2 regions of the Pseudoalteromonas sp. 2CM32C genome follow, and region 1 is predicted to be linked to the other one. Evidence: predicted binding sites of a transcription regulator. Region 1 holds the regulator's gene; the other holds the start of a gene.
The links. Region 1 encodes NrdR, which represses ribonucleotide reductase genes. Its sites were predicted from a motif close to AAACACNANATNTNGTGTTT; they were not measured.

Region 1 (9,647 bases):
TTGTGACTGCAAGTTGGCAGTTTTGTGGAACAGTGACAAGCGCGCAATCATCCCCTATACCTAGGTTAACATCACGACGAGAAATACCGCGACCTTTAAAGTAGCGGTTAATTAATTCAAATTCCTTCATACACAAAAAAGCCGACCTATGCCGGCTCTCCTTTTAACGGTTATATAAAGTAAATCTCTGAAAGCAAAGTCAGAGAAAAATACTATTACTTGCGTAAATGCTTTACAGCTTTATCAAGTACACCGTTTACAAATTTATGACTATCTTCTGCGCCAAATATTTTGGCAAGCTCAATACCTTCGTTGATAGCAACTTTATAAGGTACATCTTCACGGAACTTAAGTTCGTAGCTGCTTAAACGTAAAATTGCTCGCTCAACCATATCTAAGTCATCAAATGGACGCGTTAAATGAGGTGATACTGATTCATCAAGTAGCTTATAATTTACAGCTACGCCTGAGGCTAAATCTTTAAAGTATTCAACATCAATTTTAGTAACGTCGTTTTCGATCAACATTTGTTGCTCGATGTCGGCAATTGCATTACCGCTTAATTGCCAAGAATAAACGGCTTGAAGTGCTAAGATACGTGCTTTACGTCTTGCTGCTGGTTTCACAAAAATTCCTTAAACTTAAATTTTATCTAACACATTAACCATTTCAAGCGCACCCAAAGCAGCTTCGCCGCCTTTGTTACCCATTTTGGTACCTGCGCGCTCAATAGCTTGTTCAATGCTTTCAGTGGTTAATACGCCAAATGCAACCGGTATATCATACTCAAGTGATACTTGCGCAAGACCTTTGTTTGACTCGCCAGCAACTAGGTCAAAGTGTGGTGTTCCACCTCTGATCACTACGCCTAAAGCGATGATTGCATCATACTCTTTTTTTGCCGCAACGCGTTTTGCCGCTAAAGGTAATTCAACTGCACCCGGTACATAAATCACAGTAATGTCGTCATCAGATACACCACCGGTACGTTTTAGCTCGTCAACAGCACCTTCAAGTAGGCTGCTACCAATAAAGTCATTAAAACGAGAAATGACAATGGCAAATTTTTTGCCCGGTGCGTACTTATTACCTTCAATAATTTTCATTTGATAACCCTAAAAATAAGTTCAAGCGGTTGCGATTGCGCAAAAATTGCTGCGCATCATACCATAATAATAATAAAATAGCCTAGTTTAAGCGTTTGCCTATTGTGGCTCAATGTAATCAATAACTTCTAAATGAAAGCCCGAAAGTGCATGGTATTTTTTAGGGCGACTCATTAATCGCATTTGCTCAATTCCTAAATCTGCAAGAATTTGTGAGCCTACACCAACAGTACGAGAAGTACCTTGAAATTTACGCGGTATAACATTTTCACCAGCATCTGCAGCAGCAAATGCTTTAACTGTTGCTTCAAGCTCGTCAGTACTTTCTTGTTTACCTAAAATGACTAACACACCGTCATTTTTAGCTATATATGCCATTGCATCCGATAAGCCCCAGCTTCTGTCTGCGCTTCTATCAGAAAGTAAAATATCGTTAAATGTACTTTGTAAATGCACACGCACCAAGGTTGGTTCTTGCGCTTTAATTTCACCCTTAAGTAGTACGTAGTGTAACTGACCGTCAATCGTGTCTTTGTACGTGACTAAGTCAAATTCACCATGCTCCGTTGGCAGCTTACACTTAGCCACTTTTTCGATTGTGGTTTCGTTTAAATTGCGGTATTCAATTAAATCAGCAATTGTGCCAATTTTAATATCGTGCTCTTTAGCAAAAACTTCTAAATCAGGGCGGCGTGCCATGGTGCCATCAGCATTTAAAATTTCAACAATAACAGAAGACGCTTCAAGCCCTGCTAAGCGAGCTAAATCACAACCGGCTTCTGTATGCCCTGCACGTGTTAATACACCACCTGGCTGTGCCATAATCGGAAAAATATGACCCGGCTGTACAATATCGCTAGGAACAGCACCTTTAGCGATAGCTGCTTGTACCGTGCGTGCTCTATCTGCTGCTGATATACCTGTGGTTACGCCTTTTGATGCTTCTATCGACATAGTAAAGTTAGTTGAAAAAGCAGCGCCATTATTTTTAACCATTAAAGGCAAGTCTAGTTGCTCACAACGCTCTTGTGTCATCGTTAAACAAATTAAACCACGGCCATGAGTAGCCATAAAGTTAATTGCTTCTGCGCTAATATGTTCCGCAGCAATGATTAGATCACCTTCATTTTCTCTGTCTTCATCGTCCATTAAAATAACCATTTTACCGGCTTTAATGTCATCTATAATTTCTTGTGCGCTGTGTAAATTCATAAATTCGCTCGTGTAAGTTGTCAGTTTCGTTATTTAATAAAGCCCGCTTTTGCGAGTAAGCTCATTGATATATCTGCGCCGGTTGGCTGCTCTGCACCTTTGATAAGACGCTCTAAATAACGTGCAATTTGATCGACTTCTAAATTAACTTGAGTGCCTACTTTAAAGTCGGCAATCGTTGTTTGACCGCTGGTGTGCGGCACAATTGTTAATTTAAATTTATTACCTTCAACAGCGTTAACTGTCAGGCTTATACCATCAATACATACCGACCCTTTGTACGGTATGTATTTCATTAAATTTTCATCGGTTGTCAGCCAATATTCAGTAGCTCTTGCATTAGCTGTAATCGCCGTTATTGTTGCAATACCATCAACATGGCCAGACACTAAATGTCCACCTAAACGCGAAACCGGTTGCATTGCTTTTTCAAGGTTAACTGTTTGCCCTATTGAATAATGTGCAAAACCAGTTAAATGAATTGTTTCGTTAGATAAATCAGCGCTAAAACCATCAACATGTTTATCAACTACCGTTAAACACACGCCATTTGTTGCAATACTGTCACCCAACTTTACGTCACTCATATCAAGGTCGGCGCTTTGAATACGAATGGCTAAATCGCCTTGTTTTTTTTGTAATAAAGCAATTTTGCCTGTGGCTTCTATTATCCCAGTAAACATAGCGCTACTCTTCTTTGTTAAATGATTTTAATGCGTGCTTTTTTAACGCGTTGATACGTAAATCGTCACCAATGCGAACACACTCATTAAAAGATAAATCGATAGTATCTTGCATACTCGTCAGTTCAGGGAAGTTTACTAAACTTTTAGCATCATAACCCATCAGTTTTGGTGCGATATAAAAAACATACTCGTCAATTAAATCAAGCTCGGTCATTTTCCCCGCAAGGGTTGCCCCAGCTTCCAGCCATATATTATTAAACTGATGCTTTGCTAGTGTTTGTAATACATCGGTTAAATCAACCTTACCCTGTTGCTCGCGCACCGCTATGTGCCTAACAAAATGCGGCCACTGCATTGAATTATCAACCTTGGTAGTAAATATAATTACCGAGTGCGCTATTTTAAATAGCGCAAGGTCAGGTGTTAATCTGTTTTGCGAGTCTATTATAACACGCACCGGCTGACGTAGCGGTAAGTTGGTTGGTAATGAATACGGTAACTCACTTGCTCGAACATTAAGTTTTGCATTATCAACAAGAACCGTATCGGCCCCCGTCAAAATGGCACAGCTTTGAGCGCGGTATAGCTGCACATCTTTTCGTGCAGCAGGGCCTGTGATCCACTTACTTTTTCCGTTTTTTAGCGCTGTTTTACCGTCTATACTGGCTGCTAATTTACAAGTTACGTAAGGAAGCCCTTGCTCCATACGCTTAAAAAAACCAAAGTTTAATGCGCGAGCCTCTTGTTCAAGCAACCCATGAGCAACTTCTATTCCGGCGTCACTCAGTATTTTAAGGCCTTTACCTGCCACTTGCGGGTTGGTATCAACCATGGCTGCAATCACCTTTTTAATACCAGCAGCCTTGAGTCCTTCAGCACAGGGGGGCGTGCGCCCGTAATGGCTACAAGGTTCAAGTGTTACATAGGCAGTTGCACCTTTTGCTTTTTCGCCGGCTACAGCAAGTGCATTTACCTCTGCATGTCCTTGCCCTGCTAACTGATGAAACCCTTCACCTATTATTTGATTATCTTTTACAAGTACACAGCCAACATTAGGATTAGGCGTTGTGGTAAATCGACCTTTTTTAGCAAGCTCAATAGCACGCGCCATATATAGCTTATCGTGCTCGGTAAATGCTGATTGGCTGCTCATGCTTATTCCCCTAATCGGGCAATTTCTTCGCCAAACTCTCGTATATCCTCAAACGAGCGATATACTGACGCAAATCTTACATAAGCGACTTTATCTAGTTTTTTAAGCGCTTCCATAATGCATTCACCCACCAAATGGCTCGAAATTTCTCGCTCCCCCGTTGCGCGTAATTGCGACTTTATTATATTGACTACTTCATCAACCTGTTCTGTACTGACGGGACGCTTCTCAAGTGCACGATTTAAACCATTTAGTAACTTATCTTCGTTAAATGGTTCGCGACTTCCGTCTTGTTTTACAACACGCGGCATAACCAGCTCTGCCCCTTCAAACGTGGTGAAACGTTCATGGCAATCGTTACACTCACGACGACGGCGAACTTGATGGCCACCGCCAACAAGGCGGGAATCTATAACTTTGGTGTCTTTTGCTGTACAAAATGGGCAATGCATAACTAAAGGTATCCGTTTTAAAAACAAAAAAGCCGCTAAAAAGCGGCTTTTATAATAGCATGATTGCTTATGTGATCTAAATTACCGTTTTACTTTATTAAGCGTAAACAGGTAGTTTTGCACAAATTGCTTTCACTTTTTCTTTTACTTGTGCTTGAACAGACTCATCAGCAATGTTGTCTAGTACATCACAAATCCAGCCAGCAAGCTCTTTAGATTCAGCCTCTTTGAAACCACGGCGCGTGATTGCAGGAGAACCAATGCGTAAGCCAGACGTTACAAACGGAGAACGCGGATCATTAGGAACTGAGTTTTTGTTAACCGTAATGTTTGCATTACCTAATGCTGCATCAGCATCTTTACCCGTAATATCTTTATCGATTAAATCAAGTAAGAACAAGTGATTGTCTGTTTTACCAGAAACAACTTTGTAGCCACGCTCTTGTAATACGCTAACCATTGCTTGCGCATTTTTAACAACTTGTGTTTGGTATTCTTTAAACTCTGGTTGTAAAGCTTCTTTGAATGCCACTGCTTTTGCAGCAATAACGTGACATAAAGGACCACCTTGGCCACCAGGGAATACAGCACTGTTAAGCTTTTTGTAAATTGCTTCGTCGCCACATGCAGAAATAATTAAACCGCCACGAGGGCCCGCTAATGTTTTATGCGTTGTTGTAGTTACAACATGTGCAAATGGCACTGGGCTTGGGTAAACACCCGCAGCAATTAGACCTGCAACATGCGCCATATCAACAAACAAGTAAGCATCTACTTTGTCTGCAATTTCGCGAAACTTAGCCCAATCAACAATACCTGAATAAGCAGAAAAACCCGCGATAATCATTTTTGGCTTGTGCTCTAGTGCTAAGGCTTCAACTTGTGCGTAATCAATTTCGCCAGTCTCTTCGTTTAGGCCATACTGAATTGCGTTATATGTTTTACCTGAAAAGTTTACGTGTGAACCATGAGTTAAATGGCCACCGTGTGCTAGGCTCATGCCAAGTACTGTATCAAGCGGGCTTAATAAGGCTTGGAAAACAGCGGCATTGGCTTGCGAACCTGCATGCGGCTGAACGTTTGCGTAGTCAGTACCAAACAATTCGTTTGCGCGGTCAATAGCTAATTGCTCAACCACGTCTACGTGCTCACAGCCACCGTAGTAACGTTTGCCAGGGTAACCTTCCGCATATTTGTTAGTAAGTTGAGAACCCTGTGCTTCAAGTACGCGTGGGCTACAGTAGTTTTCAGATGCAATTAACTCAATGTGCTCTTCTTGACGTGATGTTTCTTTACTCATCGCGTCAAATAACTCTGGATCAAAGTCCGAAATATTCATGCTACGTTCTAACATTGGGGGCTCCTGGGCAACGTGTATGGTATTTTTTAGAGGCTATATTGTACGCTTAAAACCGCACTTTGCCTACGTTCTTAAGTTGAGGATATTTAATCAGGGATTGAAACTATTTCACACCCTTTTTAAGATGATATTTTTAAATAACTTACATAATTATTTTAAATGTTTTTTATTTATTACATTTAATTAGTTAATTAACAAAGCTATTTCACGGTTTAAAATGTGCAAAAAAGCGGCCATAGCCGCTTTCGTGTTTACTTAATATTTAAGCTAACTTAGCCAGTATTTCTGTACGCAAAGCGTCGTAATCGGCGTTTATGTCGCTTGCAAGGCATGGTTTAGCCAATGCGTCGCTCAATGGCTTTGGCATATCTAGTTCAATATTTAGTATACCTTCTACACTTTCTTTAAACTTAGCTGGATGTGCAGTTGCTAAAAAGATGCCCGCAGCACCCGGTGCTCGGTTATTAACTAAACCTTGATAGGCAATTGCTGTATGTGGCTCTGCAACATACCCTGTTTGATGAATATTTTTCATCACCGTTTGAGTGTTTTCTTCGTCAACACTAATTGAGTAAAAGTTGTCGTAACTAAACCAGTTGTTGTCCAACATAGTTTGCACACGTGGCCAGTTATTCGGCTTACTCACGTCCATCGCATTTGAAAGCGATTCAAGCGTTGCATTAGGCAACCAATTTTTATCAAGTATAAAACGAGGAACGGTGTCGTTTTGGTTTGTTGTTGCACTTAACTTTTCAACTGGCAACCCTATTACAGCGCCAATCATTGCGGCGCATACATTACCAAAGTTACCACTTGGTACAGAAATATGTGCTGTTGCACGCTTTTCTTTTGGCAGTTGTGCAATCGCTTCAAAGTAATAACATACCTGAGCGACTAAGCGGCTTATGTTTATCGAATTTGCTGAATTTAAGCCAAGTGTAGATTTAACTTCATCATCTAAAAACGACTTTTTTACAAGTTCTTGGCAATCGTCAAAACTGCCATCAACCGCGTAACAATGAATATTGCCACCTAAGGTAGTAAATAGCTTTTGCTGAGCAAGTGAAATTTTTCCTTTAGGATAAAGAATAACCACATCAATGTTTGGTTTATTGTAAAATGCATGCGCAACCGCTGCACCAGTATCACCTGATGTTGCTGTTAAAATAGTCACTTTTTCACCTTGGTTAAACTGCGCTAAGCATTCAGCCATAAAGCGCCCACCAAAATCTTTAAAGGCCAGCGTAGGACCATGAAATAACTCCAAACAATAGGTATTTTCTTCTACCTCGACTAACTTAACAGGAAAATTAAACGCATTTTTAACCATGTCGGCAACAGTGCTACTTGGCAACTCATCACCAATTAAATGTGATAAAATTTTGCTACTGCGCGTAACAAAATCCATATCAAGTAATGCGTCAACATCAGTCATAGGCGCTAACGATTTAGGAAAAAACACACCTTGGTTACGTCCAAGTCCTGTTTTTACTGCTTCAACAAACGACACTTTTTGTGAGTTATCTTTTAAATTATGTAATTGCATGACTTCTAATCCTATAAAACATTTAATTGACGCGTGCCGTCGTTATCTAACTTACAAATATGGCAAAAACCTTGCTCATTTATATAATTATCTTTTAACCATTTAGCGCATTGCTCGGCCGCTTCAAGTGTTTTACATACAGTAAATAAGGTAGGCCCTGCGCCTGAAATACTAACTACCTCAGCTCCAAGTGCGGGTAAACTTGCTTTCGCCTCGCTAAAACCAGTAATAAGCGGTGCACGGTAAGGTTCTGCTATTTCGTCTTTCATTATGCTTAATGCATCGTCAAAACGTGCTGTTAATAACAAGCTACTAAAAGAGGATAAACGCTGCGCAAACTCAACGCTTGCATGCATGCTAAGATCTTTTGGCAAAACAGAACGCGCTTTTGCTGTATTAAGCGAAAAGCCTGGAAACGCCGCAACGTAATACCAGTTTTCATCAACAGGTAGTTCTATAGATTTATTAGGAATTAAATCGCCAGTTAGCTGCAAACCGCCTAAATAACACGGCGTAATATTATCGTAATGGCGTCCGCCACTTACAACGGCTTCAAAATCCGCCATCAACTCAATTAGCTGTACTTGACTTAACTGTGTTTCTGCAAACTTATCAAGCGCTGCAAATGTAGCAACCACCGAACAAGCACTCGATCCTAATCCAGAACCAATTGGCAGGTTTTTTTTAAGCTCTAGCTTTACCGTTGGCATATCTGGTGCGACATGAGCTCTAAAGTGCACTAGACACTGATAAGCTAAGTTCTCTTTAGCATCGCTTGGTAATTTATGAGCATATTCGCCTGAACAAACAAACTCATCACAAGGGGCTGCGCTAACAAGTGCTACATCCCCCAATAAACTACCATCAATTGGCGCAAGAGCAGCACCTAGCGCATCAAATCCAACTGCAAAATTACCAATAGATGCAGGCGCATATACTTCAATCATTTTCGACTCCTAGCGCGATAATGTTTTTAAAACGTCTGCAAATACACCTGCAGCAGTTACTTCAGAGCCAGCGCCGTAACCACGAATAACAAAAGGACGTGGTTGGTAGTATTGACTTAAAATTGCAAGCGCATTTTCACCATCGCGAATAACATTAAGCGCATGTGATGAATCAACAGCCTCAATACCTACTTTACAGTGGCCTTCTTTAATTGTGCCAACGTAACGAAGAACTTTCCCTTCACTTGCCGCTTGCTCAATACGTGCGTTAAAGTCAGCGTCTAAGCTAGGTAATTTTGCCATAAACTCATCAATACTGTCTCCTTCGGCAAACCCTTGTGGTAATACCGACTCTACTTCAATGTCGGTTAGCTCTAATTTCATACCGGCTTCACGTGCAATAATTAACAACTTACGCGCAACATCAGTTCCCGATAAATCATCACGAGGATCTGGCTCTGTAAAACCACTTTCTTTTGCTTTAATGGTTGCCTCTGACAGTGATAAACCATCTTGCAAAGCACCGAACATGTATGACAATGAGCCCGATAAAATACCGCTAAATTCTAATAATTCATCTCCTGCACCAAATAAAGACTGCAAATTATCGATAACAGGAAGGCCTGCACCTACGTTTGTCTCGTATAAAAACTTGCGGTTATTTTTTTGTGTAGCAGCAATTAAATCTTGATAATACGTATATGAGCTAGTTGTTGCCTTTTTATTGGCTGCAACAACATGAAAACCCGCATTTAAAAAGTCAACATATTGCGCTGCAAGTGCATCAGACGATGTACAATCCACCAGCACAGGATTAACTAAATGGTTTTGCTTAACAAATTGCTCAATGAGTTTTAGGTCAAATGACTGCTCTGATACTGCTAATTTTTGCTGCCAATCACTAAAGGCGATACCCTCGCTATCAAGATGCAACTGACGAGAGTTAGCAACGCCGTACAAATTAAGTTTAATGTTACGCTTTTCAAGCCATGCTTGTTGGCGCTCTAATTGAGATATCAGTTCTTGCCCTACTAAGCCGCACCCTAGTAAAAACACATCAATTGAAGGCACATGCGTGAAAAAGTTCTCATGGCATATTTTCACTGCGTCGTTACATAACTCACCGTCAATCACAGCTGAAATAGCACTTTCAGTAGAATCCTGTGCAATCGCCACAATGTTTAC
Region 2 (9,647 bases), on a different contig from region 1:
TGCTATGTATCCGTCTGAGCGAATTTGGGATTTAAAAAAACCAGATAAAAATATCGACCACAGGCGTGTACCTAACCTTCAAGTATTTTTTAAGCGTCAAGGCACAGAGTTAACTATTTCAAGTAACTCACGTGATTATAAAGTTGGTGATATAGTTACTTGGATGTTACCCGGTATCTTACCCCATATAGGCATGGTTGTTACTGAAGCTTTAAACAGCGCCGAGAATGTTCAAATTGTACATAATATAGGGCGAGGGCCAGAAATAAGCGAAATGCTATTTGATTATAAGATTACTGGTCATTATCGTTTTACTAATAAACATTATAATGCCCAGTAAAGATGGGTGCTGCTATAAAGCTATTAATTATTTTAGATTAATACTTATATTGCCGTTTGGCTTGCTACAGCATAAAAGTATTTCACCATCACGAACAAACGCGAGTGGCTCTTCATTATATTTAACATTGCCAGATACTAAAGTTGCTCTGCAAGCACCGCAGTAGCCTTCACGACATTGATAAGCAACGTCTATTTTTTGAGATTCTAAGCAGTGTAAAAGAGAAGGGCAGCCAGGGCTATATTCAATGCGCTGGCTGTTTTCTGCAAGTGTAACACTTGCAGTCGTTTCGTTATTCATTATAAGTCAAAGTCACCAAATTCAGCAGCATCAACTTGTGAATCTATTTGACCTACAAGGTATGAACTAATTTCTGCCTCTTGTGGTGCAACCTGAACATTATCAGACACTAACCATGAGTTGATCCATGGGATAGGGTTACTGTTGTTTTCAAATTGGGCTGGCAAACCAATAGCAGTCATACGTGCGTTAGTAATATATTCAACATACTGACATAAAATATGCTTGTTTAAGCCAATCATAGAGCCATCTTTGAATAGGTACTCTGCCCATTCTTTCTCTTGCTCGGCAGCTTGTACAAACATTTTAATTGCTTCATCGCGACATTGAGCTGCAACGATTGCCATTTCTGGATCGTCTTTGCCGTCTTGCATGATATTTAAAATATGCTGTGTACCCGAAAGATGAAGTGCTTCGTCACGTGCAATTAGTTTAATTATCTTAGCGTTACCTTCCATAAGTTCACGCTCAGCAAATGCAAATGAACAAGCAAAGCTGACATAAAAACGAATTGCTTCAAGAATGTTTACCGACATCATAGCGAGGTAAAGTTTCTTTTTCAGCTCGAATAAGTTTACAACCACTGTTTTACCGTTGATTTCATGCTTGCCTTCACCGTAAAGGTTGTAAAGTGAAACAGAGTTAATTAAATCATCGTAATAAGTCGTTACTGCATCAGCGCGCTCGCTAATTTTATCGTTGCTAACGATGTCATCAAAAATAAGCTCTGGTGATTGTGTTACGTTACGAATAATGTGCGTGTATGAACGGCTGTGAATTGTTTCACTAAATGCCCAAGTTTCTATCCAGGTTTCAAGTTCTGGGATAGACACGATAGGTAGTAGCGCAACGTTAGGAGAGCGGCCTTGTACACTATCAAGCAGTGTTTGATATTTTAAGTTACTTAAAAATATGTGCTTTTCATGCTCTGGTAGCGCCTGAAAATCTAAACGGTCTTTACTCACATCTACTTCTTCTGGTCGCCAAAAGAAAGACAGTTGCTTTTCAATTAACTTTTCAAAAATAGGATATTTTTGTTGATCGTAACGCGATACGTTAACGGTCTGGCCAAAAAACATTGGCTCTTGCATTTGGTTATTATGATTACGACTAAAAGTAGTATAAGACATGTTTATCACTCAAAAAACTATCAGAACAAAGCGGGCTGTATGCCCGCTTAAGATAAAATTAACGACTATATTTTACACGCGCCGCCTGCACAATCGTCATCTTCCACTTCTGGAGTGTCGTCTTGTGCATCAGATGCGCCATCACGGGTATTATGGTAATACAACGTTTTGACCCCCAATTTGTAGGCGCTAAGTAAGTCTTTTAATAAGACTTTCATAGGTACTTTACCGCCTTCAAATTTATTTGGATCATAATTTGTGTTTGCAGAAATAGTTTGGTCAACAAATTTTTGCATGATACCGACAAGCTGTAAGTAACCATCATTAGAAGGAATGTCCCAAAGTAACTCATAGTTGTCTTTCAAACGTTCGTACTCAGGTACAACTTGTTTTAAAATACCATCTTTACTTGCTTTAACACTAATGTGACCGCGTGGCGGCTCGATACCATTTGTTGCGTTCGAGATTTGCGATGACGTTTCTGATGGCATTAATGCGCTTAGTGTTGAGTTACGCATACCGTGTTCTTGTATGCTCTTACGCAGTGTATCCCAATCAAGGTGCAGTGGCTCATCACAAATTTTATCTAAGTCTGTTTTATACGTATCTGTTGGCATAATGCCTTGAGAATACGTTGTTTCGTTAAACTTAGGACATGCACCACGTTCTTTTGCAAGTTCGTTTGACGCTTTCATCAAGTAGTATTGAATAGCTTCGAATGTTTTATGTGTTAGTGCATTTGCACTGCCGTCTGAATAACGCTTACCATTTTTAGCTAAGTAGTAGGCATAGTTGATTACACCTATTCCTAACGTACGACGTCCCATTGTTGCGTTTTTGGCAGCTGGTACTGGGTAGTCTTGGAAGTCGAGTAAGTTATCGAGTGCACGTACTGCTAGCTCCGCAAGCTCTTCTAGTTCATCTAGAGACTCAAGCGCACCTAGGTTGAAAGCAGACAATGTACATAATGCAATTTCGCCTTCTTCGTCGTTAACGTTGTTAAGTGGTTTAGTCGGTAATGCAATTTCTAAACACAAGTTAGACTGACGTATTGGCGCAACTTTCGCTATAAACGGGCTATGTGTATTACAGTGATCTACATTCTGTAAGTATATGCGGCCAGTACTTGCACGCTCTTGAGCAAACACAGAGAACAATTCAATGGCTTTAATACGCTTTTTACGAATTGACTCGTCTTGTTCGTATTTAACATATAACGCATCAAATTCGTCTTGATCTTCAAAAAACGCATCGTAAAGACCTGGCACGTCTGATGGGCTAAATAACGTGATGTAATCGTCTTTAATCAAACGAGAATACATTAACTTATTAAACTGTACGCCGTAATCTAAATGACGAACACGGTTGTCATCAACACCACGGTTATTTTTAAGAACTAAAAGGTTCTCTACTTCTAAATGCCATAGCGGGTAGAATAGGGTTGCTGCGCCGCCGCGAACACCACCTTGCGAACAACTCTTAACAGCTGTTTGAAAGTGCTTGTAAAAAGGGATACAACCAGTGTGGTATGCTTCGCCATTACGAATATGGCTTCCTAATGCACGGATACGACCAGCATTAATACCGATACCAGCACGCTGAGAAACGTATTTTACAATAGCTGACGATGTTGCATTGATTGAATCAAGGCTGTCGCCACATTCAATAAGTACGCAAGAGCTAAATTGACGAGTAGGCGTACGTACACCAGCCATGATCGGCGTAGGCAATGAAATTTTAAATAACGATACCGCGTCGTAAAAACGTTTTATATATGAAACTCGTGTTTCTCGTGGGTAATCTGCAAATAAGCTTGCAGCCACTAAAATATATAAAAACTGTGCGCTTTCATAAATCTCACCCGTTACACGGTTTTGAACTAGGTATTTACCTTCTAATTGCTTAACTGCAGCGTAACTAAAATTAAGATCGCGTGAGTGGTCAAGGTATTCGTCTAATTCGTCAAATTCTTGCTCTGTATAATCAGCAAGTAAGTGAGCATCGTAACGTTTATCACTCACCATTTTTGTTACGTGATCAAATAAACGTGGAGGCTCGAATTGACCGTATGCTTTTTTACGTAAGTGGAATACAGCTAAACGCGCAGCAAGATACTGGTAATCAGGTGATTCTTTAGAAATCTGATCGGCAGCCGCTTTGATAATCGTTTCGTGAATATCTTTTGTACGAATACCATCATAAAATTGAATATGTGACTTTAATTCAACCTGTGAAACCGAAACGTTATTTAAACCTTCGGCGGCCCATTCTATAACGCGATGGATCTTATCAAGATCAAGAGGCTCTTTGCGCCCGTCACGTTTGCTTACAGATAACTGTTGGTTCATAGCTTTGCCTGTATTCCTTGGGGATAATGTATTTTTGACCAATGTTGTACGTCTCAAAAAGAGAAGTAGTGCTCATTTTTTATAAGTTTTACCCAATGAGGTAAATTTAATTGAATAACATTTGGCCACAATATCTGGTGTTGTTCAATTTAGAGATCACAAGATAGTGTGGTCTGAGTTGATTTGCAAGGGGCATAATTGCCCCTATTTGTGGATAACGTTGGGATAACGTATTTGTGTTAGTAGGCATTAACCTTTGATCATTCATTGAAGTTGAAATTTTTAAAAATCAACTCAGGATCGACTAAATTTACACATTTTGAAAATAAATTTCGGCTGCTTTTTTTATCATCAAGCTTTGCGTAAAAACTAACACAATCACAATATATAGTGTTTATATCTAAAATGGGCACTATATATGGTTAAATGCGTCAATAGGGCTACGCCAGTTAAAATCAGCTTTCCAAGTAAGTGCTTCTGCATCGCTTGGAATGTACCCCCACAGAGCAGTAGCTGTAGGCATACCTGCTGCTTTACCCGCTTGAATGTCTCGCTCGGCATCACCTATGTATAAACAGCGAGCTGGTATTACGTCCATTAGTTTTGCGCAATGAAGTAAAGGTAGAGGAGAGGGTTTGGCTTCTTCAAGCGTATCACCGCTAATAACAACTGCCGCATTTTTTAAAGCGGGGATCGCAGCGACAAGCGGCTCAGTTAAAAAGCCAGGCTTGTTTGTCATGATCCCCCATTTGATCTTTTTGTGATCAAGTGAGATCAGTAGTGGTTCAATACCGGCAAAGCATTGGGTGTATTTCGCAATGTTTTGGGCATAGCTATCGACCAATTGCTTTATCAACTGTGCTTGTGCAAGAGAGGGCCACAACTCTTTAAAACCCGCTTCCAATAAAGCTGCCGCTCCATTAGAAGCCGCTGGGCGATATATGTCGCTCGTTACTTCGGCAATTTGATTTGCTCGTAATACACTATTAAGTGCAGCGCCTAAATCGTCAGCTGTGTCGAGTAAGGTGCCGTCTAAATCAAACAAAAACGCATCATATTGATAAAGTTCTAATGATGAACCTGCGCTCTTCATTACACCAACTTCTCAAAATGAAGGATATAATTAACACTAACATCATTATTAAGTGTGTATTGTTTAGAGAAGGGGTTATACGAAAGTCCTGAGCTTGCACGTACTTTTAAGCCCGCTTGCTCGGCCCACGCAATTAGCTGCGCCGGTTTAATAAACTTTTTGTGATCGTGAGTTCCCTCTGGAACCATTTTTAATAGTTTTTCAGCACCTACAATTGCGTACAAGTAGGCTTTCGGTGTTTTATTGAGGGTAGAGAAAAAAACATCAGCGCCAGGTTTTGCAAGTTTGGCAACGGCGTGAATAATTGAAGCGGGGTCTGGAACGTGTTCGAGCATTTCCATACAGGTAACAACGTCAAATCGTTCAGGGTGTTCTTCAGCAAACTGTTCTGCGGGTATTTTTATGTAATCTACATTAACACCCGTTTCTAGGCTGTGTAATTTAGCGACAGTCAAAGGCTCTTGTCCCATATCAATACCTGTTACCTTTGCCCCCATACGTGCCATACTTTGGCTTAAAATACCCCCACCACAGCCAACATCGAGTGTTTCTTTATCAAATAAACCTTGCGTTTTATTTGCAATAAAATCTAGGCGTAACGGATTAATTTCGTGAAGAGGTTTAAACTCACCCTCTAAATCCCACCAACGCTCTGCGATGGCTTCAAACTTAGCTATTTCTGCGTGATCTACATTTTGATGTTCGGTCATAAAATACTTCCTCGTCAATCTGAGGCCATTATATAGGCCTAAATTGATAAATCGCAAAGTTTTGCGCCTGTAAATTAAAATTAATTGTGATAGCATGTCTGTTAGTAATAATAACAATACTCTTTAAAACCTAATACTGGGTTATTAAGAGCTGCTACTGAAGGAATGTGATATCAAATGACTGATCTCGCCAATGAAATTCTGCCAGTCAATATTGAAGACGAGTTAAAAAACTCCTACTTAGATTACGCAATGAGTGTAATTGTAGGACGTGCATTACCAGACGTACGTGATGGCTTAAAGCCAGTTCACCGCCGCGTTTTGTTTGCAATGAACGAGCTTAGTAATGATTGGAACAAGCCTTACAAAAAGTCGGCACGTGTTGTCGGTGATGTAATCGGTAAATACCACCCACACGGCGATAGCGCAGTTTATGACACGATAGTTCGTATGGCACAGCCATTCTCACTTCGTTATATGCTTGTAGACGGCCAGGGTAACTTTGGTTCTGTTGATGGTGATTCAGCTGCTGCTATGCGTTACACCGAAGTACGTATGGCTAAAATGTCTCATGAGTTATTAGCGGATCTTGAGAAAGAAACGGTTGATTTCGTTCCTAACTACGATGGCACAGAGCAAATTCCTGACGTTTTACCAACCAAGGTACCTAACTTACTTGTAAATGGTTCTTCTGGTATTGCCGTAGGTATGGCAACAAACATCCCACCACATAACTTAACTGAAGTTATCAATGGTTGTTTAGCATTAATTGTTAATCCAGATTTAACCATAACTGAGTTAATGGATTACATTCCTGGTCCAGATTTCCCTACAGCCGCAATCATTAACGGTAAAAAAGGGATTGAACAAGCGTATCAAACTGGTCGTGGCAAAGTGTACATGCGTGCACGTGCTGACATCGAAACAGACGAAAAAACGGGTCGTGAAACAATTATTGTTCATGAAATCCCTTATCAAGTTAACAAAGCACGCTTAATTGAAAAAATAGCGGAGCTTGTTAAAGATAAAAAGATTGAAGGCATTAGTGCACTACGTGATGAATCAGATAAAGACGGTATGCGTATCGTTATTGAGATAAAGCGTGGTGACGTAGGTGAAGTGATTCTAAACAACCTATATGCACAAACACAGTTACAAACAGTGTTTGGTATGAACATGGTTGCACTCATCAATAACCAGCCTAAGTGTTTTAATTTAAAAGAAATGCTTGAAGAGTTTATTATTCACCGTCGTGAAGTAGTAACTCGTCGTACAGTATTTGATTTACGTAAAGCGCGCGACCGTGCACACATGCTAGAAGGTCTAGCAATTGCACTTGCCAACATTGACCCAATTATTGAACTTATTCGTAAATCTCCAACACCTGCAGAAGCAAAAATAGCGTTAACTGCACGTTCGTGGGAATTAGGTAATGTTAAAGCAATGCTTGAAAAAGCAGGTGAGGCTAACGTTGCTCGCCCAGATTGGTTAGCTGATGATTTAGGTATACGCGACGGCCAGTACTTCATTTCTGAGCAACAAGCTCAAGCGATTCTTGATTTACGCCTTCACAAGCTAACAGGCCTTGAGCACGAAAAAATCTTAAGTGAATACCAAACACTGCTTGATTTGATTGCTGAGCTGTTACACATATTGGCAAGTCCAGAGCGCTTAATGGAAGTAATTCGTGATGAATTAGTTGAAATTAAGGCGCAATATGGTGATGAACGCCGTACTGAAATCAACGCAGCCGCGCATGATATCAGCCTTGAAGACCTCATTACTGAGGAAAATGTTGTAGTGACACTTTCTCACGAGGGGTATGTTAAGTATCAGGCATTGTCTGATTACGAAGCGCAACGTCGTGGCGGAAAGGGTAAGTCTGCAACGAAGATGAAAGACGAAGATTTCATCGAGCGTTTATTAGTTGCAAATACGCACGATACTATTTTATGTTTCTCTACAGCTGGTCGCTTATATTGGTTAAAAGTGTATCAATTACCACTTGCAAGCCGTGCAGCACGCGGTAAGCCAATTGTAAACTTATTACCTTTAGAAGCTGACGAACGTATTACCGCTATACTGCCAGTACGTGAGTACGAAGAAGATAAATACATCTTTATGGCAACTGCTTTTGGTACTGTTAAGAAAACACCATTAACAGCCTACAGCCGTCAACGTGCTAGCGGTATTATTGCTGTTAACCTTAATGATGGCGACAGCTTAATTGGTGTTGATATTACTGACGGTACGAACGAAATAATGTTGTTTACTGATGCGGGTAAGGTTGTTCGCTTTAAAGAAGCTGAAGAATCTGCTGTTGTAGATGAAAACGGTAACCCAGTATTAGACGAAGAAGGTAACCCAGAAATTCGTTTCAAGGGTGTTCGTCCAATGGGCAGAACGGCAACGGGTGTACGCGGTATTAAAATGACCGACGAGCAACGTGTTGTATCGCTCATCGTGCCAAAAACTGATGGCGCAATATTGACTGTAACTGAAAATGGTTATGGTAAACGAACTCAACTTGAAGATTACCCATCTAAGAGTCGTGCAACACAAGGTGTTGTATCAATTAAGGTGAGTGAGCGTAATGGTGCTGTAGTAGGTGCTGTTCAAGTTGATGACAACGACGAAATAATGCTTATTTCAAATCGCGGAACGTTAGTGCGTACTCGTGTGAACGAAGTTTCAACAGTTGGTCGTAACACACAAGGTGTTATTTTGATCAGAACTATTGACGAAGAGCAAGTAGTTGGTTTACAACGTATAGAAGAAATTGAAGTTACAGAAAGTGACTTAATCAATACTGAAGACGTTGAAACAGTTGATACAGTTATAGATGAAGTCGTGGATGATAATCCTCCTTCAGAATAATTGAGATTGAAAAAGCGGCCTTGGCCGCTTTTTTTAATGTTGTTGAAAAAAATTAATACAGCGTGGATTTAATATTTTCATGTTGCGTGTATAAATTACTGGAATGAGGCAAAGGTAATGAGTAAATATAATTTTTGTGCAGGGCCGGCTATGCTTCCGCAAGCGGTAATGCAAAAAGCACAAAAAGAATTCTTAGATTGGCAAGACATGGGCGTTTCTGTAATGGAAATTAGCCACCGTAGTAAAGAATTTTTGGCATTAACTGCAAAATGTGAAGCAAGCTTAAGACGCTTAATGAATATTAGCGATGAATTTGAAGTTTTATTTATGCATGGTGGTGGTCGCGGTCAGTTTAGTGCAGTGCCCCTCAATCTTCATCAAGCAGATAAAAAAGCTATCTACTGCGAAAATGGTGTGTGGTCTAAAAGCGCGACAGACGAAGCTAACAAGTTTACGTCAACAACCAGTGTTGATGTACGTAACGATGCAGATGGAAAATTCTCAATTAAAAATGTAGCTGATTGGGTTTTACCTGCAGATGCCTCATATATTCATTATTGTCCGAACGAAACCGTAGATGGCTTAGAAATTTTTGAGGTGCCAAGTCATCCAACGGCACCAATTGTTGCCGATATGTCGTCAACGATTTTATCGCGCGAAATTGATGTAGATAAATTTGATTTAATTTACGCTGGTGCGCAAAAAAATATTGGTCCATCAGGTATCGCTATCGTTATTGTGCGCAAAACATTACTTGATCGTGAAGGTTTAGCTAAGCCTGGTATTTTAGATTATGCACTCGAAGCGAAGCAGGGCAGTATGTTTAATACACCACCCACATTTGCATGG

Region 2: nrdA (class 1a ribonucleoside-diphosphate reductase subunit alpha) is a predicted target of NrdR. The motif match lies at 4,242-4,261, and genes of this name have one in related genera.

The regions. Positions count from the first base shown of each region.
Region 1 covers NZ_JALNTI010000012.1:81,556-91,202, reverse strand. Annotated here, with positions in the region: gene thiL (thiamine-phosphate kinase) at 1-130, opposite strand, end outside; gene nusB (transcription antitermination factor NusB) at 216-626, opposite strand; gene ribE (6,7-dimethyl-8-ribityllumazine synthase) at 642-1,106, opposite strand; gene ribBA (bifunctional 3,4-dihydroxy-2-butanone-4-phosphate synthase/GTP cyclohydrolase II) at 1,206-2,318, opposite strand; gene MTF67_RS17060 (riboflavin synthase) at 2,348-3,001, opposite strand; gene ribD (bifunctional diaminohydroxyphosphoribosylaminopyrimidine deaminase/5-amino-6-(5-phosphoribosylamino)uracil reductase RibD) at 3,006-4,157, opposite strand; gene nrdR (transcriptional regulator NrdR) at 4,160-4,609, opposite strand; gene glyA (serine hydroxymethyltransferase) at 4,707-5,963, opposite strand; gene thrC (threonine synthase) at 6,232-7,515, opposite strand; gene thrB (homoserine kinase) at 7,527-8,462, opposite strand; gene thrA (bifunctional aspartate kinase/homoserine dehydrogenase I) at 8,472-9,647, opposite strand, start outside.
Region 2 covers NZ_JALNTI010000007.1:5,383-15,029, forward strand. Annotated here, with positions in the region: gene MTF67_RS13240 (DUF1287 domain-containing protein) at 1-340, shown strand, start outside; gene yfaE (class I ribonucleotide reductase maintenance protein YfaE) at 368-640, opposite strand; gene nrdB (class Ia ribonucleoside-diphosphate reductase subunit beta) at 640-1,770, opposite strand; gene nrdA (class 1a ribonucleoside-diphosphate reductase subunit alpha) at 1,836-4,118, opposite strand; gene MTF67_RS13260 (HAD-IA family hydrolase) at 4,531-5,211, opposite strand; gene ubiG (bifunctional 2-polyprenyl-6-hydroxyphenol methylase/3-demethylubiquinol 3-O-methyltransferase UbiG) at 5,211-5,921, opposite strand; gene gyrA (DNA topoisomerase (ATP-hydrolyzing) subunit A) at 6,099-8,798, shown strand; gene serC (3-phosphoserine/phosphohydroxythreonine transaminase) at 8,916-9,647, shown strand, end outside.